One region of the Luteibacter sp. 1214 genome, then DNA from elsewhere that is predicted to be linked to it. Evidence: predicted binding sites of a transcription regulator. Region 1 holds the regulator's gene; each other region holds the start of a gene.
The links. The regulator HrcA, encoded in region 1, represses chaperone genes, less so after heat shock. The targets are predictions, from matches to a motif close to TTNGCACTCNNNNNNNNNGAGTGCNAA.

Region 1 (9,737 bases):
CGGCTTCCTCGAGATCCAGATCCATCATGTAGCGCAGGTCGGCACCGCGACGCGCACGCTGGCGTCCGCCGCCACCGCCGAAGATGTCCCCAAAGATATCGCCAAAGATATCGCCGACGTCGCCAAAACCGGCGCCGCCGCCACGACCGAAGCCACCGCCTTCGAAGGCGGCATGGCCATGCTGATCGTACGCCGCGCGCTTCTGCGCATCGGACAGTACGTCGTAGGCCTCCTTGGCTTCCTTGAACTTCTCGATCGCAGTCGGATCGTCCGGATTGCGGTCGGGGTGGTACTTCATCGCCACGCGACGGAAGGTCGTTTTGAGGTCGCCCTCGGTCACGGTGCGCTCGACACCGAGAATTTCGTAGTAGTCGCGCTTGCTGCTCATTACACGCTTGCTTTCCCTGGACGGACGAACGCGCCGAGAGGTTTCCCTTCGACGCGATCGTACCGGTTAACCGTTGGCACACCGCGGGCGCCGGGCCCGCGGTGTGCCGTTGCTCCACAGGACGAAATTACTTCTTCTCGTCCTTGACCTCGGTGAACTCGGCGTCCACCACGTCGTCCGGCTGAGCCGAGCCGCCGCCCGGTGCCGATTGCTGCGCGGTGTCCTGCGTGCCGCCACTGGACTGAGCCGCGGCGGACAGCGCCTGAGCGACCTGCTCCAGGTTGGTGATCTTCGCCTCGATGACGTCCTTGTCTTCGCCGGTCAGCGCCTTCTCGAGTTCCGACACCGCGCCGTCGATGCTGGCGAGCTGCTCGGCCGGGATCTTGCCGCCGTGCTCCTTGAGCTGGCTGCGCGTGGCATGGACGAGCTGGTCACCCTTGTTACGCGTCTGCACCAGGTCGTGGAACTTACGGTCTTCTTCGCGATTGGCTTCCGCATCGGCGACCATGCGTGCGACTTCGTCATCCGACAGGCCCGAGCCGGCCTTGATCTCGATCTTCTGTTCCTTGCCCGTGTCCTTGTCCTTCGCGGACACGTGCAGGATGCCGTTGGCGTCGATGTCGAAGGTCACTTCGATCTGCGGCTGACCGCGCGGTGCCGAACGGATGCCGGACAGGTCGAACTTGCCCAGCGACTTGTTCGCATTGGCACGCTCGCGCTCACCCTGCAGCACGTGCACGGTCACGGCGGTCTGGTTGTCGTCGGCGGTCGAGAAGGTCTGCGAGGCCTTGGTCGGCACCGTGGTGTTCTTCTCGATGAGCTTGGTCATCACGCCGCCCATCGTCTCAATACCGAGCGACAGCGGGGTCACGTCGAGCAGCAGAACATCCTTGACCGTACCGCCCAGCACGCCGCCCTGAATCGCGGCGCCGACGGCGACGGCTTCATCCGGGTTGACGTCCTTGCGCGCTTCCTTGCCGAAGAAGTCCTTCACGGCTTCCTGGACCTTGGGCATGCGGGTCTGACCACCGACGAGGATCACCTCGTTGATGTCGGAGATCTTCAGGCCGGCATCGTTCAGCGCCGTGCGGCACGGATCGATGGTGCCCTTGACCAGGTCTTCCACCAGCGACTCCAGCTTGGCGCGGGTCAGCTTGATGTTCAGATGCTTCGGACCCGTCGCATCGGCCGTGACGTACGGCAGGTTGACGTCGGTCTGGTGCGCGGACGAGAGCTCGATCTTGGCGCGCTCGGCGGCGTCCTTCAGACGCTGCAGGGCGAGCTGATCCTTGCGCAGGTCGATGCCCTGCTCCTTCTTGAACTCTTCCACGAGGTAATCGATGACGCGGTTGTCGAAATCTTCGCCGCCGAGGAAGGTGTTGCCGTTGGTCGAGAGCACTTCGAACTGCTTCTCGCCGTCGACGTTGGCGATTTCGATGATGGACACGTCGAACGTGCCGCCGCCCAGATCGTACACGGCGATCTTGCGGTCGGCCGTCGAGGTCTTGTCCAGACCGTAAGCCAGCGCGGCAGCGGTGGGCTCGTTGATGATGCGCTTGACCTCGAGGCCCGCGATCTTGCCGGCGTCCTTGGTGGCCTGGCGCTGGCTGTCGTTGAAGTAGGCCGGCACGGTGATGACGGCCTCGGTCACGGCCTCGCCAAGGAAATCCTCGGCGGTCTTCTTCATCTTCATGAGGACCTTCGCGGACACTTCCTGCGGGGCCATCTTCTTGCCATCGGCGGTCTGCACCCATGCGTCGCCGTTATCGTGCGCGACGATGCCGTAAGGAACCAGTTTTAGGTCCTTCTGGACTTCGGCGTCGGTGAACTTGCGGCCGATGAGGCGCTTCACCGCGTAGAAGGTGTTCTTGGGGTTGGTGACGCTCTGACGCTTGGCCGGCGCACCCACCAGGACTTCGTTGTCCTTGGTGAAAGCGACGATGGACGGCGTGGTGCGATCGCCCTCAGCGTTTTCGATAACGCGCGCGGTCGAACCTTCCATCACTGCGACGCAGGAGTTGGTCGTACCGAGGTCGATGCCGATGATCTTGGCCATTGAAGTTGCTCCGTATTTCTAAGCGGCCCCCGCGGCCGCGACTGGTTTGGAAAATGGGGGTGTGCCCCATCGATTCAATATCTGGTGAGACTCCCCGCGGCGCGAAACCGACGCCGGACGGGGTTTGGTTCAGTTGTCGCGAACCACCGCCACGAGAGCCGGACGCAACAGGCGGTCGTTCAGCACGAACCCCTTCTGCACCACGGCCACCACGGTGTTCGGCGCGTGCTCGTTCGATTCGACCGAGCTGATCGCCTGGTGATGCTCCGGGTTGAACGGCTGATGCAGCGGGTCGACGACCGAAAGGCCGTTGGCCTGGGTCACCTTCTCCAGCTGCTTCAGCGACATTTCCAGCCCCTCGCGCAGCGTCTTCGCGTCGGCCGTCTGATTGGCCAGGCCCAGCGCGATGCCGTCGTACACCGGCAGCAGGTCGCCCAGCAGCTTCTCGTTGGCGAAACGGCGGGCCTGGTCGAGGTCACGCTGCATGCGGCGGCGCTGGTTCTCGATCTCCGCCTTCTCGCGCAGGACCGTCTCGCGGGCCTGGGCCAGCTCGACTTCCATCGCGGCAAGCTGGGCGTTCAGCGCGTCGAGCTCGGACTGTGCGCCGTTCTCGTCGACACCGCCGTCCTGCGCCTGATCCGGCGCATGGGGATCGTTGTTCTGCATGGTTACTCCAAATGTCAGCTTCACGGCCCTCCGTCGGGAAGGGCCGAACATTCGCGGGAAATACTAAACCCGCCTCCCGTGCCGGTTTATGAGGTCGCCGCGGCGCGATTCAAGGCGTCACTGAGCAGTCCGGCCGTGGCTTGTACCACGGGAATCACCCGCTCATATGCCATACGCGTCGGTCCAATAACTCCGATCGCGCCCAGCATCCGGCCGCTGGTGCCGTAGGTAGCGGTGACGATACTGCACCCGTCGAGGGCGGAAAAACCGGATTCCTCGCCGATGAACAGGCGCACGCCGGGCGCCTGGACGCACATTTCCATCAGCTGAAGCAGATCGCGCTTCTGCTGGAAGGCGTCGAAGAGGTCGCGAAGCCGCTCGATATCGGCCAGCTCCGAGTACCCCATGAGATTGGTCTGACCGCTCACCAGCACGTCGTCCGCATCCTCGACGGGCGTGAACGACGCGGTGGCCAGCTCCACCACGCTGGCCAGCTGGCGATTGAGCTCGCCCCCGGCCTCGCGCAACTCGGTGGCGAGGTGCGCCCGGATGTCCGCCAGACGGAAGCCGGCGAACTGAGCGTTGAGATAGTTGGCCGCCTGCTCCAGCTCCGTGGCATCCAGCGGCCGTGCCAGCTGAACCACCCGGTTCTGCACCTGGTTGTCCGAGAACACCAGGATCACGAGGACCCGGGCGTCGGGCAGATTGACGAAATCGATGTGGCGCAGCGGGAAATCGCCCTGGCGCGGCACCGTGACCACGCCGGCGAAGCGGGTCATCGCCGAAAGCAGGTTCGAGACATTGCCCAGCAGGTCGCGCGTGGTCGTCTGATGCGGTGGCAGCCCGCCCTGCAGGCGGGCCATGTCGTCGCGCGGCAACGGCTTCAGTTCGAGCAGGCTGTCGACGAACAGACGAAGGCCGCGCGGCGTCGGAATACGCCCCGCCGAGGTGTGGGGCGATGCCACGAGGCCCGCTTCTTCCAGGTCCGCCATGATGTTGCGGATGGTCGCCGGACTCACTTCCAGGCCGGACGAACGCGCCAGCGTGCGTGAGCCCACCGGCTCACCGTCGGAAAGGTATTGCGATATGAGGGTCCGCAGCAGCCGGCGCGCTCGTGCATCGATGTCGTGACCGGAGAACGGATTCATGCGCCTGGCTGGTGTGGGAAAGGGGTTGGAAGCTCGCGCTATCAATAAGGTCTCGCCGCCTCGCTTGCAAGTCTCGGCTTATGCGACTCGCCTCCCGCTACAATCGGCGCGATTCCATCCGCCGCCTGGTCCTCATGCTCACGTCGCTCTACGTCCGCCAGTTCGCCGTCGTCGAAGAAGCCGAGATCGCCTTCGGTCCGGGCCTCACCGTGGTCAGCGGCGAGACCGGCGCGGGCAAGTCCCTGCTGGTGGATGCCCTGATGCTGCTGGCGGGCGCCCGCGCGGACAGCGGCATGGTCCGGGCCGGCAGCGACCGCGCCGAGCTGGCCGCCGAATTCGACCTCACCGGCCTGCCCGAAGCCACCCAGTGGCTCCGCCAGGAAGAACTGGACGATGGCGAGACCTGCCAGCTGCGTCGGGTGATCCGCACGGAGGGCAGCTCGCGCGGCTGGATCAACGGCCGCCCGGCCAGCCTCGCCCAGATGTCGGCGCTGGCCTCGCTGATCGTCGAGATCCACGGCCAGCATGAGCACCAGGCCCTGCTTTCGCGCCAGCATCAGATGGCTTTGCTGGACGCCTACGCGGGCAACGAGGTCTTGCAGACGAGCGTCCGCGACACGGCCAAAGCCTGGCGCGACGCCGTGGCGCGCATCCGCACGCTGTCCGGCGGCGATGACCGCGAGCGCCAGATCGAGCTGCTCGCCCACGAACTGGAAGAACTCGACCGCTGGGCCCTCGCGCCCGCCGCGCTCGAAGACCTCGAAGCCCAGCATCGCCGGCTGGCCAATGCCGGCCGGCTGGCCGAGGGCGCCAATGGCGTCGTTGAAATCCTCGACGGCGAAAGCGAATTCGCTGTCGGCCGCGCGCTGTTGCGCGCCCATGCCGAGGTGTCGCGCCTGGCCGAGCTGGACGCCTCGCTCGTCCCGACCCTGGATCTGCTCGACAGCGCCCAGATTCAGGTCGGCGAAGCCGTCGACGGCCTCAGCCGCTACGCGCAGGATGTCGAACTGGATCCCGAACGGCTGGCCGAGGTGGACACCCACCTCACCCACCTTCACGACCTCGCCCGCCGCTACCGCCTGCCCATCGAGGAACTGACGGCCAAGGCCGAGGAAGTCCGCGAGCGCCTTGCCGAACTGGAAGGCGCCGGTGATGCGCTCGACCGCCTGGGTCGCGAGCGCGATCGTCTGCGCAAGGCATGGGATGACGCGGCGTCGTCGCTGTCGAAAGCCCGCGCCGACGCCGCCGGTCGACTCGGCGGCACGGTGGCCGCGTTGATGGGTGAGCTGGGCATGGGCGGTGGCCGTCTCGAAGTGTCGCTCGAGCCGGCCGAGGGCGACGACCCGGATCCGCAGGGCCGCGAGCGCTGCGAACTGCTGGTCAGCGCCAACCCCGGCCAGCCGCCACGCCCGTTGCGCAAGGTGGCCTCGGGTGGCGAACTCGCCCGCATCAGTCTGGCGATCGAAGTCGCGACGCTGGGCAACGACAACATCGGCTGCATGATCTTCGACGAAGTGGACACCGGCATCGGCGGTGCCGTCGCCGAGGTGGTCGGCCAGAAGCTGCGCGCGCTGGGCGAGAAGGTGCAGGTACTCTGCGTCACCCACCTGCCGCAGGTGGCGGCGCAAGGTCACTCACACCTGCGCGTGGCCAAGGAGAGCGACGGCGATTCGACCCGTACGCGTATCCATCCGCTGGATGCATCCGGCCGTCGTGACGAGCTGTCGCGCATGCTGGGTGGCGTCGAGATTACGAAGGAGACGCGGGCGCACGCGAAGAAAATGCTGGATCGGGCTCAGGGGTGACCGTCAGGTCCTGATGAGCCCCCGCTCCTGAGCCATCCGATAAAGGTCCAGCTCCGACCCGGCATTGAGCTTGTTCATCACCGCCGCCCGGTGGATGTAAATCGTCTTCTGCCCGATCCCCAGTTCCGCCGCGACCTGTTTCGGCGCGCGGCCGGCCGCGAGTAAGAGGAATACCTCCCGCTCTCGTGCCGTCAGGCGGCTAAACGGATCCAGATCCGCCGAAGGCCGTCCCGAGCGCCGCTGCCGCAGATCCGAACTGAGATATTGCTCACCGCTAAGCACCGAACGCACCGCGGCGACAAGTTCCTCGGGCGCGACACCCTTGGTCACATAGCCGCGCGCACCGCGACGCAGCGCCTCGGAAACGTAAGGTTCGCCGTCGTGCATGCTCAGGACGACGATCTTCATCCCGGGCGAAATGCTCGCGAGATGCTCGATCAGCGGGAGGCCGCTACCGTCGGGAAGCGACAGATCCACCGCCACCAGGTCGGGGCGATGCTGGGTGACCGCATCGACAGCCTCGTCGGCATTGCGGGCTTCGGCAACGACGTCCAGATCGGGTTCAAGCTCGATGAGTCGCTTGAAACCCTCACGGACGATGGCATGGTCATCTACAAGAGCGATTCTTGGCATGCACAGAATGTAACAGGCAATCCCGACGCGTGCGTATGGGCGACGCCGAGCGTCGGGCCGGCACATCCGCCGTGTAACATTCGGGCATGCGACTACACGCGCCTTCCCGATTCGCCGGTCCCCTGCTAGCGCTCGCCTACGCGACGATCTGGATCATGCTCTGGCCTACCGAGCAGCCCTACTGGGTGCTGCCGTTTGGCCTGCGATTCGGTGCGCTGCTACTCACCCGCACCCGCAACTGGTTCTGGATCCTCGGAGCGGAACTCGCCGGCAGCATGATCTGCGAATGGCGCAGCGGCCTGCCCATCGGCGGCGCCGGCTTTCTGCTCGGCGACGCGCCGGAGCCCCTCATGGTCGCCGCGTGCCTGTGGCTGCTTCGTCGCGCCCACCTGCACGCCAGCCTGGGCACCCCGGAAGACGTCGCCCGCCTGCTGCTCTCGGCGATGGTGACGGCCACGGTCGCCACCGCCGGCAACGCCGCCATGATGGCCTCGCTGCACCCGGCCGCGCCGGTCGAGATGCTGGGCACCACCTTCGGCAGCGACCTGCTCGGTAACTACCTCGGCGTACTGCTGGTCGTGCCGGTGATGATCCTCGTCTTCCGCGAGCGCCCCACGCAATCGTCCATGGCCGAGCTCCTGCTCGACGGCCTGCTCGTCATGCTGCCCTCGCTGGCCATCCTGATCACCCTGGCCGAGTATTCTCCGCAGCCGCAGTTCGCCCGCGTGCTGTCACTGGCACCGGTGCTCTTCTTCGCCTTCCGTCATGGCTGGCGTGGCGCGGGCCTGGCCATGCTCATCACCAGCGTGGGCCTGAATGTCACCGAAGACATGATCGGCCGCGGCGCTCCCACGGCGGCGGCCCATCTGTTCCTTGCCGTGGCCGGCACCGGCACGCTGATGCTCGGCGCAGCCACCGACGCGCTTCGCCGCAGCAGCGAGCGCGTCGCCCAGCAGAACACCCACCTCGCCGCCGCCAACCAGCGCCTGGATCAGCTGGCCCGTCAGCTGCGCGACGCCGCCCGCGGCAACCTCCAGGCGGAGGAAAACCTGCGCCGACACATGGCCGCCGAGCTTCACGACGAACTCGGACAGAACCTCACCGCGATCCAGACCCACCTGAAACTGGCCCAGGCGCGGCTAGGCAGCGCGGGCATGGAAGACATCGGTAAATCCATCAACGGCATCCTCGGGCACATGCGCAAGGCGCTGCACAAGATGCTCGACAGCCTGCGCCCCTCGGTGCTCGACGAGTTCGGATTGCTGCGCGCACTGGACGAAGGCCCGATCCGCGACATGCTGACCGCCGCAGGCATCCACTACGTCACCGACCTGCGGGGCGAGCCCCGCCTGTTGGACGAGGACACGCTGACCGCGATCTACCGCGTCGTCCAGGAGAGCGCGACCAACGTCGTCCGCCACTCCGGCGCCAGCCGGATGGCCCTGCGCCTGCGGATCGGCATGCGTGACAGCGGTCCGGTCGCCATCCTCGACATTCGTGACGACGGCACCGGCCTGCCCTCCACCCCCAAACCCGCAAGAACCGACGGCGGCGGGCGCGGACTACAGGGCATGAGTGACCGAATCACCGCGCTTGGAGGGCTCTTCCGGATCCGTCCAGAACCCGTCGGACTGCACCTTCGCGTGTTGCTCCGCAGCACAAGTATCGGAATGAGCATAGGAAATTTTCCAATACCGGGTCAGTGAACACTTCGTTACGATCCCATTATCGATGTGGGGGAGCCGCCGTCGAGAGACGGTGAGCCCAGGTCGGTCGTGGGGACGATCGACCTGATGAGGCGACAGGATGTCGGCCTCGCCGGTTCGAAGTGGGCAGACGTGAATCCAGCGAGCAACTCGCGATCCACGTTCCACAACGAAGCGGATCAAGCCGCCGGTGGACAGGAGTCCGCCGGCGGCGTTTTTTATGGGCGCCCGAAATGTCGCCGCCAACACCCATCGCCTGAATCACGCCCACGAAAAAGGCCCCCGAAGGGGCCCTCTCACCGCGAGCGAAAGCCTGACTCAGCGCTTCTTCTTGGGCCGCACGTACAGCACCAGGCTGTGGTCTTCGATGACGTATCCGTGGCGGTCGGCGATCTCGTGCTGGAGGCGTTCGATCTCCTCGCTGATGAACTCGATCACTTTCCCGCTGTCAACGTCGATCATGTGGTCATGATGCTTGCCGCGGTCCAGCTCGTAAACGGCCTGCCCACCTTCGAAGTTGTGCTTCATCACGATGCCGGCAGCTTCGAACTGGGTCAGCACCCGATACACCGTGGCAAGCCCGATGTCCTCATGGTGCGCAAGCAGACGCTTGTAGATGTCTTCAGCCGTGAGGTGGCGCTCGTCCGCCTCTTCGAAGATCTGCAGGATCCGCATGCGCGGATGTGTGACTTTGAGCCCCGCCCTGCGGAGCTCTTTGGTTTCCTGGTCCATATAGACCCCCTCGCGGTGCCGTCAGGCGCTTAGTGTATCATCGCAGGCTTCACGATCCGGACGTTACTACGCATGCATAAGCTCATCCGCACGCTGGGTTTGGCCATGATGGCGGTTGCCATCGCGGGCTGTGGCCTCGTCTATACCCCCGACGTGCAGCAGGGCAACCTGCTAGACAAGAAAAACGTCGACCAGCTGCAGCCGGGCATGACCAAGCGTCAGGTCCTGGTGCTGCTGGGCACCCCCTCGGTCACCTCGCCTTTTGACCAGGATCGCTGGGATTACGTGTCCACCTTCTCCCACCGCGGCCAGAAGATGACCACCCGTACGCTCACCCTGACCTTCAACAATGACACGCTGGTCCGCACCGAAGGCGATTTCTTCGCCCAGGACGCGCAGCAGCTGCTGAAGGACTCCGAGAAGTACAAGGCCAATCCGGTCGGCGGCGCCCAAGGTGACAAGAACACCAGCGCTGACGACAAGAAGGACGACGGTGGCGTGTTCGGTGGCGGCTCGTCGGACGACAAGAAGTAAGAAGCCGGCAGGTTCAGGCGCCGCGTTTCGCGCGGCGCCGCCTGGCCTCCATCGGATCCAGGATCAGCG
Region 2 (9,737 bases), on a different contig from region 1:
GACCCCACAGGTCGATCTCGTAGTCGAGCTGCGCGCCGATGGTGTACGAGTTGTAGTAAGTCGGCGACGTGGCGCCGCGAAGCGGACGCGTGTCCGACTCGCGGTTACGCGTGCCGTTACCGTTCAGGCCGATCTGCGGGAACAGCCCCGCACGGACCTGGCGCGTGAACGCCTCGGACTGTTCGTAGTGGGCGAGTGCGGCCGCGAGTGACGCGTTATTCGCGACGAGCTTTGTCTGCAGGTCATTCAGGCGGCTGTCGCCGTAGAGCTTCCACCAGCCGTCGCGATCGAGGTGATCGGCGGGCCTGGCTTCGGTCCACGGCGATTCCGCGTTGGCGTATTGCGGGGCGACGGGGACGTCGGGGGTTTTGTACGCGGGTGCGAGGGAGCAGGCTGACAGGCCCAGTGAGACCACGAGGCCGGCGAGGATCGATCGTGTCGGGGAGCCTTCGCCGACAGGGTTCGCTCCCATCACAGCCCGCATGGCCAGGCCGGTCCGCTGCCGTGTGGAATCACGCCTTGGCATGGTCGGCTTCCGCTTTCTTCGGCGCGTTGACGCGGACGGTGTCGCCATCGGCGAGGCCATCGGGCGGACTCTCGATCAGGCGATCGCCCTTGGCGATGCCCGAGCCGAGCTGCACGGTCTTGCCCATGTCGCGCGAGATGGTGACGTCCTTGAACTTCACCTTGTTCTGCGCATCGAGCACCGCCACGCGCAGGCCCTTGTCGTCGAAGACGAGCGCGCTTGCCGGCACGTTGAAGAGTGCCACGTTGCCAGGAAGGTCGAAGGTGACGCTCGCGTACGCACCCGGCAGCAACTTGCCGTCCTGGTTGTCGACGGATACCTGCACCAGCGTGGTGCCGGTCGCCGCGCTGATCGACGAAGACGACGATTCGACCGTACCGGTGAAGGTCTGACCGGGGTATTCCGGCACGGTGAGCTTCACCGTGGCGCCCTGCCTGATCGACGGCGCGTAGTTCTGCGGCACGTTGACGTACATGCGCAGCTTGCGCGTGTCCGACACGACGAACAGTTCCTGGCCACCGCCACCGGCGTTGATCAACGCGCCGACGTCGGTCTCGCGAGCGGTCACCGTACCGTCGAATGGCGCGGTCAGCTTCGCGAAGCCCTTGAGTGCCTGAATGCGTTCGAGGTTCGCCTGCGCCGCGGTCGCCAGCGCGTGCTTGGCGTCGTAGTCACCGGTCTTCTCGTCGACTTCCTGCTTGGAGACCGAATCCGAGTCGCGCATGGACTGCCAGCGCTTCGCCGTGGTCTGCGCCAGCGCCTCGTTGGCACGCGCACTGGCGAGATCGGCTTTCGCCTGAAGCAGCTGCTGGTCGAGATCGGGGGTCTCGATCTCGGCGAGCACGTCGCCTGCCTTCACCTTCTGGCCAATGTCGGCCTTCCAGTATTTCAGGTAGCCGCTGGTACGCGCGTAGATAGGCGCACGGGCATAGGCCTGCAGCCGACCGGGAAGGTTGAGGTCTCCACCGCCCTGCCCGCCTTCCGGGCTGACCACGTTCACCGTGGGCACGGCCTGATCGTCGGTCCACTCGCGCAACTTATGGGAGTCGTTGGCGCGTGTGGCGACGCCGGCAACGACGATGGCGAGAACCACGATCGCAGCGATGATGCCAGCGAGACGGAGACGGCGCGGCGGAGGGGTGTGCAAGGTATCAGGCGACATGGACGGGCTCTCCGGAATTCGCCGGGGTGGGGGACGGGTGACCACGACGCGCGTGGATCATGCTGAAGACGACGGGGACGAAGAACAGCGTGGCGGTCGTGGCGAAGATCAGACCACCGATGACGGCGCGGCCGAGCGGCGCGTTCTGCTCACCGCCTTCGCCCATGCCGAGTGCCATCGGCGCCATGCCGATGATCATCGCCAGCGCGGTCATGAGGACGGGACGGAAGCGGACGAAGCCGCCCTCCAGCGCCGCGGCGGTCGCGTCGCCGAGCTCGGCGAGCCGCTCGCGACAGAAGCTCACGACCAGGATGGAGTTGGCCGTGGCCACACCCATGCACATGATCGCGCCGGTAAGCGCGGGCACCGACAAGGTCGTATGCGTGGCGAACAGCATCCAGATGATGCCCGCGATGGCGGCCGGCAGCGCCGTGACGATCACGAAAGGATCGCTCCACGACTGGAAGTTCACCACGATGAGCAGGTAGATCAGCACGATCGCGCCGAGCAGACCGAAGATCAGGCCGGAGAAGGCGCTGTTCATCGTCTGCACCTGACCCAGCAAAGCGGTGCTGGACGCTTTCGGCAGGAACTTCTTGTTCGCGTCGATCACTTTCTGGATGTCCGCGGCGACCGCACCGAGATCGCGATCCTGCGTCGTCGCGAAGATCTCCACCATCGACTGAATGTTGTACTGGCTGACCACCGAACTCGACGTCGTGCGCGAGACCGTGGCCAGGCCGCCGAGGACCTGCGAGCCACCATTGCCCGTGCTCGGGCTGATCGGTACGTTCTCGAGGTCCGGCAGCGAGTCGATGCTGTACTGAGGCGTCTGCATCACGATCGGATAGGACACGCCGTTCTGCGGATTGAGCCAGAACGTCGGTGCGATCTGACTGGAGCCGGCCAGGTTGACGCCCAGGCTGCTGGTGACGTCACGCTCGGTGATACCGACCTGCTGCGCACGACTGCGGTCGACGTCGACCTTCAGCGTCGGACTGGCGTTCGATTGCTGGATGCGCGCATCCGCCACGCCCGGAATCTTGCGGATATCGCGCAGCAGTCGGCTGGCGTAACCGAAATTGGCGTCGAGGTTCGGACCACGCACCTGCAGATCGATCGGTGCGGGCGAGCCGAAGTTCAGGATCTGACTGATGATGTCCGCCGGCGGGAAGGAAAACGTCACGCCGGGAAACTCACGCGGCAGCTTCTCGCGCATCTCGCGGACGTAGTCGGCGGTGGGCGCGTGCCCCTCATTGAGCGCGATCTGGATGTCGCCGTCCTGCGAACCGACCGTACCGGTGTTGTTGTACGTGTTGTTGATGCCCGAGGAGGACAGGCCGATGTTGTCGACGACGGTGCCGAGCTCTTCCCTGGGCACGATGCGGCGTACGGCGTCGGTCACTTCGGCGAACAGACGCGCGCTCTCCTCCACGCGCGTACCGATCGGCGCGCGGACGTGCATGAGGATCTGCCCCGAGTCCACCGAAGGGAAGAAGTTGCGACCGAGCATCGGCACCAGCGCGAAAGACAACACGACGAAACCCATGAACCCGATCACGAACGCCTTGCGATGATCGAGGGCCAGTCGCAGCAGTCCGTGGTAGCTCTCGCGGATCTTCTCGAAGCGCGCTTCGAAGCGACGCTGGAAACGCACCAGGGGATTGCGCGACGGCGCCTTGCCCTCGCCGTGGGGATCGTCGTGATCGTGCGGATGAAGCAGATACTTCGCCATCGTCGGCACCAGCGTGCGCGAGAGAATGAACGAGGCGATCATCGCGAACATCACCGCCTCGGCCATCGGCACGAAGAGGAAGCGGGCGACGCCGTTGAGGAAGAACATCGGCACGAAGACGATGCAGATGCACAGCAACGAGACGAAGGCCGGGGTGACGATCTGCGCCGCGCCGTCGAGGATCGCCGTCTCCACGTCCTTGCCCTGCTCGAGATGCCAGTTGATGTTCTCGATGGTCACCGTCGCGTCGTCCACCAGGATGCCGACGGCGAGCGCCAGGCCACCCAGGGTCATGATGTTCATGGTCTCGCCGATCGCCGAGAGCGCGGCGATCGAGCCGAGGATCGCCAGCGGAATCGATGTGGCGATGATGACCGTCGAGCGCCAGCTGCCGAGGAACAGCAGGATCATCAGACTCGTGAGCGCCGCCGCGATGATGCCCTCGCGGGCCACGCCCTCGATGGCCCCGCTGACGAACAGGGACTGGTCGCCGATCGGTGCGATCTTGAGATTGGCCGGAAGACCGTCCTTCATTGCCGCCACGCGCTCCTTGATGCCGGCGATGATCGCCAGCGTGGAAGCGGAACCGTTCTTCAGCACCGTCATCAGCACCGAGCGGTTGCCGTCGACGTGGACGATGTTGGTCTGCGGCGGCGATCCGTCGCGCACGTTGGCGACGTCGCGGATGAACACGGTGGCACCGTTGACCGTCTTCACCGGCAGGTTGCCCAGTTCGTCGATCACCGAGGGCGAGTTGTTGAGCTGCAGGGTGTATTCGTACTTGCCGATCTTCTGCGTGCCCACGGGCGTGATCAGGTTCTGCGCCGCGAGGGCGTTGGCCACGTCCTGGGCCGACAGTCCGCGGGCCTGCAAAGCCGGCGGATCGATGTCGATCTGCACCTGGCGCGTCTTGCCGCCGAACGGATACGGAATAGCGGCGCCCGCCACCGAGGTCAGCTGGGGTCGGATGATATTGAGGCCCAGATCGGCCAGGTTCTGCTCGGTCAGGCCGTCACCGGAGAGCGCCAGCTGGATGATCGGCACCGTCGAGGCGTTGTAGTTGAGGATCAGCGGTGGTGTCGTGCCCGCGGGCAGCTGGCGCAGCAGCGTCTGGGCCACGGCGGTGACCTGCGCGTTCGCCGTGCGGATGTCCACCGTCGGCTGGAAGAAGATCTTGACGATGCCGAAGCCCTGGATCGAGTTGGCCTCGATGTGCTCGACGTCATTGACCGTGGTGGTGAGCACCCGCTCGAATGGCGACGACACGCGGCCGACCATCTGATCCGGCGGCAGGCCGGTGTACTGCCAGACCACCGCGATGACGGGAATCTTGATGTCGGGAAAGATATCCGTCGGCGTGCGCAGCGCGGCCAGCGGACCCACGATGAGGATCAGCAGGGCGAGGACGACGAAGGTATACGGTCGCGAGAGTGCGATCCGGACGATGCCAATCATGAGGGACGGATTCCGTGCGCGAATGTTGCGTCGCGGCGAATTTTGCGCCCATGACGATCGTCGTCGTAGTTAAGATTTGTTTATGAGCTTACGACCGGGGGGCAGGTGACTGAAAACACAGCGCCTTTTTCGTCCCCACCGACCGACAGCGAGTACCCGTGCAGACGAACGATCGCGCTGACGATGGCCAGCCCCAGACCGCAACCGGGCTTCGTACGGGTTTCGTCCCCGCGGTAGAAACGACGGAACACCGCCTCGCGCTCGCCCTTGGGAATACCGGGGCCTGTATCGGCGATATCGATCCGCGCGTCGCCGGCGGCGTCGGTGGTCGCGACGAGGCGAACCGCCCCGCCGTCCGGGGTGAACTTGATCGCGTTGCCGACGAGGTTGGCGAACGCCTCGAACATCAGTTGCGGATCGCCTCGCAGCGGCGGCAGTTTGTCCAGCCGGATCTCGAAAGCCTGCCCGCGGTCCTCGGCGAGCGGCGCATAGAAGTCATGGACGTTGCGCAGGACCGCGCCGATGTCCAGTTCCTCGAAGCAGGCGCTGCGCTGGCGATCTTCCAGTTCGGACACGCGCAGCAGCGCGCGGAAGCGTCCCAGCACCGTATCGATCTCGGCAACGCACGCTTCCAGCTGATCGCCTTCGGGCGTCTCGGCGAACTGTTGCTGCAGACGGTAAAGCCGCGTGCGCATGCGCGTCAGCGGTGTGCGAAGGTCGTGGGCGATGTTGTCGCTGACGCCCTTGACCTCGCCCAGGAGGCGCTCGATTTCGCCCAGCGTGGTGTTGACCGTCGCGGCGAGCAGGTCGACCTCGTCGCCGCCGCGGCTCACGGGCAGACGCACGCTTAGGTCGCCTTCGCGGATGGGCTCCATGGCTTGCTGAATCGCACGGATGCGGCGGGCTGGCCCTCGTGCGATGAGCACGCCGCCCAGCACGCCCGGGATCAACGTAAGCGACAGACCCCAGAGCAGGCCGCGCCGGATGATCGCACCGAGACCGTCGATCGTGGTGCTGTCCTTGATCACGACCAGGCGGCGTCCGTCGGGGAGCTCCCGCGTGATGCCGCGTGCCCGCATCGGCGTGTCGCGCGAGGCATCCACCAGCATGGCCTTCACCGAGGTCACGGTGCCGTCCTCGCTCAGTTCATCCGGTACGCGGGCGATGTTGCCGGCGACGCGCCGGCCATGGGCATCGAACAGGCCCACGCGCATGAAGCCCTGGACGTCGACCGCACTGGCCGTCGCCACCGTGTCTGGAAGGTTCCGCGCGTCGGTGCCTTCCAGATAATGGATGCGTGCGACCAGCATCTGGTCGACCACGCGCGACAGGTAGCGTGACGCCTCCCACTGCACCACGCCAAGCAATACGACACACCAGATCGCGAACAGCGCCCCGTAGATGAGGATCAGTCGTGAGGTGGCGGAACGCCAGGCGTCAGTCAGCGGGCGCAAGGAGATACCCCGATCCACGAACGGTACGAATCAGAGGCGCCTGCCCCGTGCCGTCGATCTTGCGGCGCAGGCGTCCGATATGGACGTCGATCACGTTGGTGCCCGGATCGAAATGGAATCCCCAGACGTGCTCGAAGATCATCTGCCGTGTGACGACCTGACCGGCATTGCGCATGAGGAATTCGAGCAGGCGAAACTCGGTGGGCAGCAGCGTGAGCGGCTGACCGCCGCGCAGCGCGTTGTGCCTGACCAGGTCGAGTTCGAGGTCGGCGACACGCAGGCGGGTTTCGTTGGCGGCGGGCCGGCGACGACGCAGCAGCACTTCCGCTCGCGCGGCCAGTTCGTCCGGTGAAAACGGCTTGGTCAGATAATCGTCGCCGCCGGCGCGCAGACCGCGCACGCGTTCGTCGACATCGGACAGCGCGCTGATCATCAGCACAGGCGTATCGATACGTCGCTCGCGCAGCGCGGACACGATGTCGATACCGTCCATGCCGGGAAGCATGCGGTCGAGAGTGATGATGTCGTAGCCATCGGCCAGCGCGCGGGTCAGCCCGTCGCGGCCATTGGCCACCCACTCGGCCGTCAGGCCGTGCGCGCTCAGCTCCGCGACGATGTCGCGGGCGGTGACTTCATCGTCTTCGATGACCAGTGCCCTGGGCATCCGCTTGGACTCCTGACTCAAAGGGGCAACGGAAAACGGCCCCACGAGGGGGCCGCTCCGGATCTTACGCCGAACGGGGCACTCAGGCCGCGATGGCGACGCGCATCTTCTTCATGGCGTTCGCTTCGATCTGACGGATACGCTCGGCGGAAACGCCGTACTCGTCCGCAAGATCCTGCAGCGTGGCCTTGTTGTCTTCCGCCAGCCAGCGACGCTGGATGATGTCGCGCGAGCGGGCATCCAGGTTGCCGAGCGCCGACGACAGCGCGCCCATCTGGTTGTTGCTCGCGTCTTCCTCGGCGAGGTTGTCGTACGGATCGGCGCCTTCGTCGACGAGGAAGGCGGCCGGTGCCGGCTTGTCGTCGTCATCGGCATCGGCCGGGGCCTCGAAGCCCACGTCACGACCCGACAGACGCGATTCCATCTCGCGGACGGTGGCTTCCGGGACACCCAGGTCGTGAGCGACGACGCGGACTTCCTCGGCGTTCATCCAGCCCAGGCGCTTCTTGCTCTTGCGCAGGTTGAAGAACAGCTTGCGCTGCGCCTTGGTCGTGGCGACCTTCACGATGCGCCAGTTGCGCAGGATGAACTCGTGCATCTCGGCACGGATCCAGTGCACCGCGAAGCTCACCAGGCGAACGCCCTGATCCGGGTCGAAACGCTTGACCGCCTTCATCAGGCCGATGTTGCCTTCCTGGATGAGGTCCGACAGCTGCAGGCCGTAGCCGTTATAGCCGCGGGCCACATGGACCACGAAACGCAGGTGGGACATAACGAGCTGCTTGGCGGCGTCAAGATCGGCGTCGTCACGGAAGCGGCGCGCCAGCGACTGCTCCTCGTCAAGGCTGAGCACCGGGATGCGATGAACCGCCGAGATGTAGGAATCCAGACTGCCGACGACGCTCGGGAGCCCGTAGTTACGGGTAACGAGTGCTTGGGACATGTGTGGAACCTCCTGAAGTCTGTATGCAGATTAGCAGTCCCGATGTGAGAGTGCTAAGTCAGCCCGAAGTTCATCGGTTAACTGTACGCTATGGTACAGAAATACCCCCGGCCTGTCCAGAGTCGATGCCGGGGTGTTCAGGAGGCAGACGGCTCCCCGGCCGCGAAAACGCGGCGCCGAGGGCGTCGACGGCGGCTATGTGTCCGCCGTTGCTACAGTTATTGGGGCTTGACGCTGACTTTAAAGGGCGGAGACCAAAGCGGCCTTTGGCGGCAGCGACCAGTCGATCGGCGCCTCCCCGCGTGATTCGAGGTACGCGTTCGTATCGGCGAAGTGCCCACAGCCCAGAAAACCGCGATGCGCCGACAGTGGCGACGGATGCACGCTGCGCAGAATCTTGTGGCGCCTGGCGTCGATCAGCTGGCCCTTCTTCTGGGCATGGCTACCCCAAAGCAGGAAGACCAGGCCCTCGCGCTCGCGGTTGAGGGCGTCGATCGCCGCATCGGTAAATCCTTCCCATCCCTTGCCCTGATGCGATGCAGCCTGTCCCGCTTCCACGGTAAGCACCGCGTTGAGCAACAGGACGCCCTGATCGGCCCAGGGCGTGAGGCATCCGTGGTCGGGGCGCGGTATACCGAGGCTGGCCTCGATTTCCTTGAACATGTTTTGCAGTGAGGGCGGCACGCGGACGCCGGGCCGCACGGAAAAGCTCAGGCCGTGCGCCTGTCCGGGACCGTGGTACGGATCCTGGCCGAGGATGACGACGCGTACGCGATGGAAAGGCGTGTGCGCGAACGCATTGAAGATCTCGGGGCCGGGCGGATAGATGACCTTCCCCGCCGCCTTCTCCTCGCGCAGAAATGCCGACAGCGCCAGCATCTCCGGACGATCGAGGTAATCGCCGATCCGCTCCTTCCACGATGCTTCCAGCTTGACCCGCTCGTTCAACCTTCCGCCCTTTCACGCAGGTGTAGCGCCACCCGCAACTGGAACAACAGCTTCGTGATCAGCAACTTTTCTTCCACCGGCTTCTCGACGAGATCGTTCGCGCCGGCGCGCAGCAACGCGGCCTGGTTCGCGGGGTTTTCGTCGCCGGTCATGATCAGCGTGGGCAGCTGCCCCTTGCCGTAGCCGAACTCGTTGCGGATGCGTTCGACGAGATCGCCACCGGTGAGTTCACCCTTGAGGCTGACGTCGGTAAGAACGATGTCGGCGCCCATGTCGCCGCGGGCCTTCGCCTCGTGCAGGTACACGATGGCGTCTTCGGCACTGATCACGTGGTGCACCGTCAGGCCGTACTTTTCCATCATGCGGCGCGTGGCCAGGGCGACCACACGACTGTCCTCGACGTACAGCACCTCGCCCTCGGCACCGCCTTCCGGGCGCACGTAGCCACGGATGAATTCAGCCAGCGCGCCGAAGCCCAGTGACTTGTCGAAGTAGTCGGTGACGAACTCGCCGAGTTCCCGGCGATGAAGGCGCTCTTCCACGTCGCCGGAGACGACGACGATCGGCATGTAGATCTGCGGCGCGGATTCGCGCACGAAGCGTGCGATGTCCAGACCGTCCATGTCGGGCAGCCGCAGCGCCACGGTGACGAAGTCGAAGACCCCTCGCTGCAGTTCGGCTTGCGCCTCCGCTCCGGTGGAGACGCCCACGATCTCGACGCCCGGCACCTCGGCGCTGACCACGCGCGAAATCAGCTGGCGGACGACCTTGGAGCCGTCGACCAGGAGAATCCGCGGCGCCGCGCCGGCAACGCCTGAACCGATGTGAGTCGCCACCCCAAATCCCCTTG
Region 3 (9,737 bases), on a different contig from region 1:
GAAAGCGCTCCATTATAGCCGCCCGGACGTCCGTGCGGCCCCGGGACGGATTGCCTCAGGAAATGCCGTGGGCGGCCAGCTTCTTGCGCAGGGTGGCACGGTTGATGCCGAGAGCGACCGCGGCACGGCTCTGGTTGCCATCGTGGAAGGCGAGCACTTCGCGCAGGAGGGGGCCTTCGACTTCGCGGATGACCAGGGCGTGGAGGCCTTCGCCGCCTTCGGTGTCACCGATGTCGGCGAGATAGCGACGAACCGTACGGCTGACACATTCGCTGAGGGCACTCTGCATGGAGGTCTCGTTGGCGGCCTCACCAGCAGCAAGTCTCACAGCGTTCAAGGCATTCCCCTCTCACAGGCCGGGACGCAGGGCCCCGGTCGGTTCTTATTCGGTATGGTCGCTTGGAATGCGACTTGGACACGCCGTGAACGGGGTCTGGAGTCGCGAAGGGAACCGAGTGTACTCGTCCCGGACCGGGAAGTGCAGGCTTGCAAAAAGAAATTTTTTCGCACGCTCATTCGAACGAGAAGGCGAAAGCGACCGCCCGCTGGCCCGGGTCTTGCACCTCGAAGACCATGGCGGTGGTCGCGCCGCCCGGCAGGCCCCGCTCGCGCACGCCCGTGTCGCCGACATAGTCCTCGGGCTGGAAACGCCGCATCGCCAGGCGCTGCCCGTCAGCGTCGGACAGTACGATGGTGACCACGGGGTAGGGCTGCGCGAACGACGCATCGTTGCGCACGCTGGCGGTGATCAGGAGGCCGTCGCGTACGGAGGGATGCTGCTCCACATCGCGCGCCATCAGGCGCAGCTGTGACGGCGCCGGGACCAGCGGCAGGTGACAGCCGACCATGGCGCAGCCGGCGGCAAGCACCGGGCCTACGGTGGGATCGGCGATCAGGGAGTCGCGCTTCGCCCAGGCCAGCTGCGCGCCCAGGCCGAGCAGCAAGGCCACGCACACCACGGTCCACGCCGCCGTGTGCCAGGACCGCCGGCGCTTCCTCGCAAACCGGGGGGTGAAGGTGAGCTTCGAAAAATCTTCGGCGGCCCCGGAGTCATCGCCGACGGGCGCATCGTCTTCCGCGGGCGGTTCGTCGATAACCGGACGCGGACGGAAGACCGCCACCTCGGCCAGCGGCGGCGTCTGGTCGAGCGCGTGCTCCGCAAGGCGGGTGAACGGCTCGGGCGGGAGTTGCGCGGCGAGGGTACCCAGCGCGTTGAAAACCGTGTCGCAGTGGCTGCAACGCACGCAGCCGCACGCCGGGACGAGCGTCTCGGCTTCCAGCTTGTAGACAGTCAGGCACTCGGGACACTGCGTATACATCGTTCGATCATAACGTGCGCGCCCGGTAGAATCGTCTTCCCGACCAACGATCTGGCCCTCCGATGCCCTGGCTCGAACTCTCCCTGACGATCCGCGCCGCCGAACAGCCGCGTGTCGAAGCCGCGCTCGAAGACCTCGGCGCGCTGTCGATCACCCTGCAGGACGCCGATGCCGAAACTCCCGACGAAGAAGCGATCTTCGAGCCGGGCGTCGGTGAGCTTCCGCTGTGGAACCAGATCGTGCTCAACGCGTTGTTCGACGCGGAAGCCGATCGGCGCGGTCTCACCGCCGCCATTGCCGACGACCTCCCCTTCATCGAACCCGCGCAGATCGTGTGGCGCGACGTGGGCGATCAGGACTGGACGCGTGTCTGGATGGATGACTTCAAGCCGATGCCGTTCGGCCGCCGCCTCTGGGTCTACCCGTCGAACATCGATCCGCCCGCCGACGGCGACATCGTGGTCGTTCGCCTCGATCCCGGCCTCGCCTTCGGCACCGGTACGCATCCGACGACGGCGATGTGTCTGGAGTGGCTGGACGGCCAGCAGATGGCCGGCAAGCTGGTGCTCGACTATGGCTGCGGCTCGGGGATTCTCGCCATTGCCGCGCTGAAGCTTGGCGCGGCGCGCGCGGTCGGTATCGACAACGACCCGCAGGCGATCGTGTCGTCGCACGACAACGCGGAACGTAACGAGGTGCGCGACGATCTGGCCGTCTATCTCCCGGGTGAGGCGCCTGCCGAACTCGCCGATGTGCTGGTGGCGAATATCCTCGCCGGTCCGCTCGGCGAGCTGGCGCCGGTCTTTGCCGCCGCCGTGAAGCCGGGTGCGCCGTTCGCGCTGTCGGGCATCCTGATCGGGCAGCACGAGGAACTGCTCACGCGTTACGCGGAGTGGTTCGACGATCTCGACGTGCGCACGCTGGAGGACTGGGTACGGATCAGTGGGCGACGCAAGGCGTAAGCGCCGGAACGCCGCTTTGTGAGATCGGACCGCTGGTCTGAACGGGGCGCGATGCCTCATTGAAAAAAACCCCGCTCGAGGCGGGGTTCTTTTTTTTACGCGGCTGGCGGCGTTTCTTTCTGTTCCGCCATGCGTTTTTCCAGGTAGTGGATGTTCTGCCCACCCTGCTGGAAGCCGATGTCGGCCATGATCCGCTGCTGCAGCGGGATGTTGCACTTCACGCCCTCGATCACCGTCTCGTTCAGCGCCATGCGCATACGTGCGATGGCGGTGGCACGGTCCGGACCGTGCACGATGATCTTGCCGATCATCGAGTCGTAGTTCGGCGGGATGCGGTAGCCGTCGTACAGGTGAGTGTCCACGCGCACGCCGGGGCCACCCGGGGCCTCGAAACGCTTCACCGTGCCGGGGCTCGGCATGAAGGTGTCGGGATCTTCCGCGTTCACACGGCACTCGATGGCGTGGCCGGTGAGCACGATGTCTTCCTGACGGATCGAGAGCTTCTCACCGCCGGCGATCAGCAGCTGTTCGCGGACCAGGTCGATGCCGGTCACCAGTTCCGTCACCGGATGCTCCACCTGGATACGGGTGTTCATCTCGATGAAGTAGAAGCGGCCGTTCTCGAACAGGAACTCGAACGTACCCGCGCCGCGGTAACCGATGCGGAGGCAGGCGTCGACGCAGACCTTGCCGATCTCGGCGCGCATCTCCGGCGTGATGCCCGGTGCCGGCGCCTCTTCCACGACCTTCTGGTGACGGCGCTGCATGGAGCAGTCGCGTTCGCCGAGGTGGATGGCGTTGCCCTGGCCATCGGCGAGTACCTGGATTTCCACGTGGCGCGGATTTTCCAGGAACTTCTCCATGTAGACCTGATCGTTGCTGAAAGCCGCCTTGGCTTCCTGCTTGGTCATCACGATGGAGCTGGCAAGGTGCGGTTCGGTGCGCACGACGCGCATGCCGCGACCGCCGCCGCCGCCGGCCGCCTTGATGATGACGGGATAGCCGATCTCACGGGCGATGCGGATGTTTTCTTCGACATCGTCGCCCAGTGGGCCGCCCGAACCCGGCACGCACGGCACGCCGGCGGCCTTCATGGCACGGATCGCCTCGACCTTGTCACCCATCAGGCGGATGACGTCGGCCGTGGGGCCGATGAAGACGAAACCGGACTCCTCGACCTGCTCGGCGAAATTCGCGTTCTCCGAGAGGAAGCCGTAACCCGGGTGGATGGCGGCGGCGTCGGTGATCTCGGCCGCGGCGATGATGCGCGGGATGTTGAGGTAGCTGTCGACCGAGGGACCCGGGCCGATGCACACCGATTCGTCGGCCAGGCCGACGTGCTTCAGATTGCGGTCCACGGTGGAGTGCACCGCGACCGTCTTGATGCCGAGCGCGTGGCATGCGCGCAGCACGCGCAGCGCGATTTCGCCGCGGTTAGCGATGACGACCTTCTCGAGCATGGGTCTGGCCTCAGGCGATGACGAACATCGGTTCGTCGAATTCGACCGGCTGACCGTTCTCGATCAGCACGGCGACGACGGTACCGGCCACATCGGCCTCGATCTGGTTGAACATCTTCATGGCTTCGATGATGCCGAGCGTCTCACCGGCCTTGACCTGCTGGCCGACGACGGCGAACGCCGGTGCGCCCGGGGTCGAAGCGGAGTAGAACGTGCCGACCATGGGAGCCTTCACCACGTGACCGGCCGGAAGGCCGGACTCGGCGGGCGCCGCCGCGGGTGCCGAGGCAGCCGCGGCCGGTGCCGCTGCCGCGGGAGCGGCGGCCGCCGGAGCCGGCGCCGCATACATCGGCTGGGCGACGGCGGTGCCCTTCGGCACGCGGGACAGACGGACGACTTCTTCGCCTTCCTTGATTTCCAGCTCGGCGAGGTTGGATTCCTCGAGCAGGTCGATGAGCTTCTTGATCTTGCGCAGGTCCATGGGGCAACCCTTAGTCGGTGGTGGAGGTGCGGGCGCCGTCTGGCGCGCCGCGAAGGGGAATTCAGGCGGCGGGTACGGCCAGCCGGAGAAGTGCGGCTTCGAGCGCCAGGCGGTAGCTGTCGCCGCCGAAACCGCAGATCACGCCCGCGGCGATATCGGACACATAGGAATGGTGCCGGAACGCTTCACGCGCGTGCGGATTGGACAGGTGGATCTCGATGAACGGGATCGCCACGCCGGCCAGCGCGTCGCGCAGGGCGATCGAGGTATGCGTGAAGGCGGCGGGGTTGATCAGGATCCAGGCCACGCCTTCGTCGCGGGCCTGATGCACCCGGGCGATCAGCTCATGCTCGGCATTGGACTGGAACCAGCTCAGGTCGTGCCCGGCCGCCTGTGCGCGGCCCTGCAGCGAGCTGTTGATGTCGGCGAGCGTCTCGCGCCCGTAGACCGACGGCTCGCGAACGCCGAGGAGATTGAGGTTGGGTCCATGAAGGACAAGGATCCTGGCCACGCTTCACCTGTGCCGTAGGTCCGGAAATCCGGAACGCCGCGCAGTGTGCGCCTGTCCCCCGGACTTGTCCAGTTCGGTGAAGATCGACGCAGTTCGCTGGAGATCGCGACTTTCCACACGCTCCCGTATGGTGTTGGCTAGGGCTCGGGGAACAATGCCCGCCATCCGTCGTGCCCCAGCTTGTCCAGCGTGGCCATGTTGGCCTCGAAAATACTGGCCGCCTCCGGAAACGCGGCGACCGCCCGGTCGATGCTGGCTTCGCGCAGCAGGTGCAGGGTCGGGAACGGCGACCGGTTGGTGTAATTGGTGATGTCGTCCGGTGCGGTACCTTCGAACTGAAAGTCCGGATGAAAGCTGGCTACCTGGATCTCGCCGTCCAGCGAGAGCTCGGCCACCGTTTCGTCGGCGATCTCCAGGAATTCGTTGAAGTCCATGAAGTCGCCGAGGACGCGCGGGTGAATCAGCAGCGTGGTGTCGATCGTCTCCGGATCGCTGTCCCGCAGGCGTTTGAGTTCCCGCACCAGATCGTCATGCAGTTGCAGGGGTTGCTCCGCCTCGCTGACGACGAAGCGGATCTGGCCCTTCCTGTGCACGGCCTTGGCGAACGGGCACAGATTGAGGCCGATGACGGCACGTTCGAGCCAGCGACGGGTCGCATCGATCGCCTGGTCGTCTGAAAGCGGGGCATCCATGGTGGAGTTCTCCGGGAGATCTAAGGCGCAAGCCATTCGTCGATCTCGGCCGCGCTGAAGCCGCCGAGTTTGCGCCGCAGGATACGCCCGTCGTCGCCGATGAGGATGCTGTAGGGCAGAGCCCGCCGCGTATTGCCGAAGGAGAGCGAGCTGCCGGGGGCGTCGCTGTCGACCAGCAGCACGGGGTAGTTCACCGGGCGCTCGGCGAGATAGCGTGCCGCATCGGCGGCGGTGTCCTCGGCCACGCCCAGGATGGCGACCTTGCGACCATGGTCGCGGTCCGAGGCGGCGCTCAGGAGTGGCATCTCACGCCGGCAAGGGGCGCACCACGAAGCCCAGAAGTTGATCAGCACGCGTCTGCCTCGCCATTCGGACAGGCGATGAGGCGTGCCGTCGATAGCGACGTAGGTGACGTCGGGCACCACATCGCCCACCTCGGCCACCGTCATCCCGTCCGGGGGCGACGGATTGGCGCGGCGGTGCTCGACATACAGGCCGACCGTTGCCCCGGCGATCGCCAGGGCCACGATCCAGAAGGTCGGGCCGCGTGTCACGAGCCCGACGCGGTATCGAGCGCCTTCGCCACGCCGTCGTAAGTCAGGACGGTGGACAGCTTTTTGCCGTCGCCGCCACCCTTCGGATAGACGACGTACAACGGCACGCCTACCGAGTGGAACTGCTCCAGATACGCGGCGATGGGCGCATTGACGTCGGTCCAGTCACCCTTCATGTAGACGGTGCCCGTGCGCTTGAGCAGGTCCCTGAACGCGTCGGTGTCCAGCACGGCCTTTTCGTTGGCCTTGCAGGTGATGCACCAGTCGGCGGTCATGTCGACCAGTACCGGCGTGCCCGCGGCACGAAGTTCCGCGAGCTTGTCGGCCGAGTAAGGCACCGAGCCGTCGCTGGCCGTGGCGGTGGTCGTCGCTGCGGGAAGGCCATGTACCGTCCACAGCGCGGCCATGGCGCCGACAGCCAGCACGGCGGTGAAGACCCATGAAAGCGCGCTACGACGGCTGCGGCCGTACCACCACAGCGCCATCGCCAGCAGCACGCCGCCTGCCAGCACCAGCGCCGTCGCGTCGGCGCCACGCTGCTTGGTCAGTACCCACAACAGCCACACCGCGGTGAGGTACATCGGGAAGGCCAGTGCCTGCTTCAGCGTTTCCATCCAGCGGCCGGGGCGTGGCAGCAGGCGGGCGACGGCCGGCACGAAGCCGATGAGCAGGAAGGGCAGGGCGAGGCCCAGGCCGAGTGCCAGGAAGATCAGGAAGGCGATCGCCACGGGGGCCGCGAAGGCGAAGGCGATAGCCGAACCCATGAACGGCGCGGTGCACGGGCTGGCGACCACCACGGCCAGCACGCCCGTGAAGAAATCGCCCGAGGCGCCGGAGCGCGAGGCGAGGCCGCTGCCGATGTTGCCCAGCGAACCGCCGATCTCGAACACGCCCGACATCGACAGGCCCACGGCGAGCATGACGTAGACCAGCAGGCCGATGGCGACCGGCTGCTGGAACTGGGCGCCCCACTGGATCCCGTGGCCGGCGGCACGGATGCCGACGATGATCACGCCGAGCGCGGCGAAGGCGACGAGCACGCCGGCGGTGTACCAGAGCGCGTGCTTGCGCGCGGCAGCGGGGCTTTCGCCACTCTCCAGCACCGTGATCGCCTTCAGCGACAGCACGGGCAGGACGCAGGGCATGAGGTTGAGCACCAGGCCGCCCAGCAGGGCGAGTCCGATCGCGGCGATGAAGCCGACCGGCGCATCGGAGGCGGCGGGCGTCAGGCCGGCTGGCGGCGGGGTGGGCGCCACTTCGGCCGGGGCGCTGGCCGGAGGCGCCTCGGTGGCGCCGCCGATCGTGGCCGCGTGGGTGGCGAGATCGACGCTCACCCGGCGGGTCATCACCGGGTAGCAGATGCCGTTCTCGAGGCAGCCCTGATAGGCCACGTCGACATCGACCTTGCCGCTCTTGCCCGCGCCCGCAAGCGGCACCGGCACTTCGACCTGGTCGAAATAGACGATGGTGTCGCCGAAGTGCTCATCGTGGTGGGCCGTGCCACTCGGCCAGTCGGGCTCGCCCGCGCTGACGCCGGCCGGCGAGACCACCTTGATCTCGGTCTTGTCGCGGTAGAGGTAATAGTCCTTCGGCATCGTCCAGCGCAACAGCAGGCTGTCGCCGCCCTTGACCAGCGCCTCGAAACGGAAGGCCTGATCGGCGGGCAGTGCCTGGGTTTCGGTACCCGGCAGCGAAGCCTGTGCGCCCAGCAGCGAAGCGCCGCCGGCAGCGGCTGGCGGCGCGCTGGCGGGTGCCGCGGCCGGGATGGTCGGCGGGCCACCGATCGTGAGCGTCAGGTGCTCGGTGTTCGGCGGGTAGCAGATCTTCGGCTCGACCTCGTGGCAGCCCTGGTACTGGACGTCGAGCGCGAGCGTCTTCGTCGCGGCGTCGGCGAGCGTATAGGGCACGGTCGCCTCGATCTCGCCGTGGTAGATCTCCACGTCGCCGAGGTATTCGTCGTGCTTTTTGAGACCGTCCGGGAGGGTCGGCTGGCCCAGCGTGGCGCCGGCGTCCGCCGCCTTGATCCTGATCCGGCCGCGGTAGAGGTAATAGTCGGGCGCGATGGTCCAGTGCAGCCTGACCGAACCGGGCTGGCTCGCGTCGGAGGTGAGATGGAAGGCCTGGGTGACCGGCAGCAGGTCGTCTTCGGGATCCTGCGCGAAGGCCGGGGAAACGGCGAGCAACAGGCCGAGGGAGGCGACGAGGTTCCGCGCGAGGCGGGATAGCGGCGACATGGGGCTCTCCAGTAAGGCGTTGGTCATTATGACCGGGCAAACTCCAGCTGGCTTGCATCGGCGCCGGATGCTTTTTTGCACCGCGGCCCTTGAACGGTCCGCCGCCGCCGCCATCTGTCGACCATCCAGATAGTTCTTCCGATCCCGGGGCTGTTCTGGCTAAAATTCTGGCACTCACCCTGGGCAAGTGCTAACAGGGTGGCCTAAATTCCTTTCCCGTCAAACACATGTTTGGAGAAGTCATGAGCAAACTGCGCCCGCTGCACGATCGCGTCATCGTCAAGCGTCTCGAAGAAGAGCGCGTCTCGGCCGGTGGCATCGTCATCCCCGACAGCGCCACCGAGAAGCCCACCCGCGGCAAGGTCATCGCCGCCGGTACCGGCCTGCTGCTCGCCAGCGGCCAGCTCCGCCCCATGGGCGTGAAGGAAGGCGACGTGGTCCTGTTCGGCAAGTACGCCGGTCAGGAAATCAAGGTCGACGGCGAAGAGCTGGTCTTCCTGAAGGAAGACGACATCGTGGCGGTTCTGGAAGGCTGAGCCCCGGCTCGCCCCGTTCTCCCGACTCCCTCTACCTAACTATTCAAGGATTCAACGATCATGGCATCTAAAGAAGTCCGCTTCGGCGAAGACGTCCGCGCCCGCATGCTGAAGGGTGTCAACACCCTCGCCAACGCGGTGAAGGTCACCCTGGGCCCGAAGGGCCGCAACGTCGTGCTCGAGAAGAGCTTCGGCGTCCCGACCGTCACCAAGGACGGCGTCTCGGTCGCCAAGGAAATCGAGCTCGCCGACAAGTACGAGAACATCGGCGCGCAGATCGTGAAGGAAGCCGCCTCGAAGACCTCCGACGTGGCCGGTGACGGCACCACGACCGCGACCGTGCTCGCCCAGGCGTTCATCCAGGAAGGCCTCAAGGCCGTTGCCGCCGGCATCAACCCGATGGACCTCAAGCGCGGTATCGACCAGGCCGTCTCGGCCGCCGTCGGCGAGCTGAAGAAGCTGTCCAACCCGACCGCCGACGACAAGGCGATCGCCCAGGTCGGTACGATCTCGGCCAACTCCGATGCCAACATCGGTGACATCATCGCCACGGCGATGGGCAAGGTCGGCAAGGAAGGCGTGATCACGGTCGAAGAAGGTTCGGGCCTCGAGAACGAACTCGACGTCGTCGAAGGCATGCAGTTCGATCGCGGCTACCTGTCGCCGTACTTCATCAACAACCAGCAGTCGCAGCAGGTCGAGCTGGACGACCCGTTCATCCTCATCCACGACAAGAAGATCTCGAACGTCCGTGAGCTGCTCCCGGTGCTCGAGGCTGTCGCCAAGGCCGCCAAGCCGCTGCTGATCGTCGCCGAGGAAGTCGAGGGCGAAGCCCTGGCCACGCTCGTCGTCAACACGATCCGTGGCATCGTCAAGGTCGCCGCCGTCAAGGCGCCGGGCTTCGGCGATCGTCGCAAGGCCATCCTGGAAGACATCGCCCAGCTGACGGGCGGCACGGTCATCTCCGAGGAAGTGGGTCTGGCTCTGG

Region 2: the regulator HrcA is predicted to act here: its motif matches at 7,970-7,996, upstream of rpoH (RNA polymerase sigma factor RpoH).
Region 3: the regulator HrcA is predicted to act here: its motif matches at 8,381-8,407, upstream of J2X57_RS05805 (co-chaperone GroES).

The regions. Positions count from the first base shown of each region.
Region 1 is NZ_JAVDSQ010000005.1:294,465-304,201, reverse strand. It holds gene dnaJ (molecular chaperone DnaJ) at 1-388, opposite strand, end outside; gene dnaK (molecular chaperone DnaK) at 516-2,444, opposite strand; gene grpE (nucleotide exchange factor GrpE) at 2,574-3,110, opposite strand; gene hrcA (heat-inducible transcriptional repressor HrcA) at 3,197-4,258, opposite strand; gene recN (DNA repair protein RecN) at 4,393-6,063, shown strand; gene J2X57_RS13970 (response regulator transcription factor) at 6,067-6,696, opposite strand; gene J2X57_RS13965 (MASE1 domain-containing protein) at 6,783-8,402, shown strand; gene fur (ferric iron uptake transcriptional regulator) at 8,721-9,134, opposite strand; gene bamE (outer membrane protein assembly factor BamE) at 9,207-9,668, shown strand; gene J2X57_RS13950 (RnfH family protein) at 9,682-9,737, opposite strand, start outside.
Region 2 is NZ_JAVDSQ010000002.1:417,449-427,185, forward strand. It holds gene J2X57_RS06455 (efflux transporter outer membrane subunit) at 1-526, opposite strand, end outside; gene J2X57_RS06460 (efflux RND transporter periplasmic adaptor subunit) at 513-1,688, opposite strand; gene J2X57_RS06465 (efflux RND transporter permease subunit) at 1,678-4,878, opposite strand; gene J2X57_RS06470 (HAMP domain-containing sensor histidine kinase) at 4,959-6,332, opposite strand; gene J2X57_RS06475 (response regulator transcription factor) at 6,316-6,996, opposite strand; gene rpoH (RNA polymerase sigma factor RpoH) at 7,079-7,939, opposite strand; gene ung (uracil-DNA glycosylase) at 8,180-8,887, opposite strand; gene J2X57_RS06490 (response regulator) at 8,884-9,723, opposite strand.
Region 3 is NZ_JAVDSQ010000002.1:270,220-279,956, reverse strand. It holds gene J2X57_RS05850 (helix-turn-helix domain-containing protein) at 56-289, opposite strand; gene J2X57_RS05845 (zinc-ribbon and DUF3426 domain-containing protein) at 513-1,319, opposite strand; gene prmA (50S ribosomal protein L11 methyltransferase) at 1,382-2,281, shown strand; gene accC (acetyl-CoA carboxylase biotin carboxylase subunit) at 2,377-3,741, opposite strand; gene accB (acetyl-CoA carboxylase biotin carboxyl carrier protein) at 3,752-4,222, opposite strand; gene aroQ (type II 3-dehydroquinate dehydratase) at 4,284-4,733, opposite strand; gene J2X57_RS05820 (DUF1415 domain-containing protein) at 4,871-5,425, opposite strand; gene J2X57_RS05815 (redoxin family protein) at 5,446-5,979, opposite strand; gene J2X57_RS05810 (protein-disulfide reductase DsbD) at 5,976-8,213, opposite strand; gene J2X57_RS05805 (co-chaperone GroES) at 8,456-8,749, shown strand; gene groL (chaperonin GroEL) at 8,810-9,737, shown strand, end outside.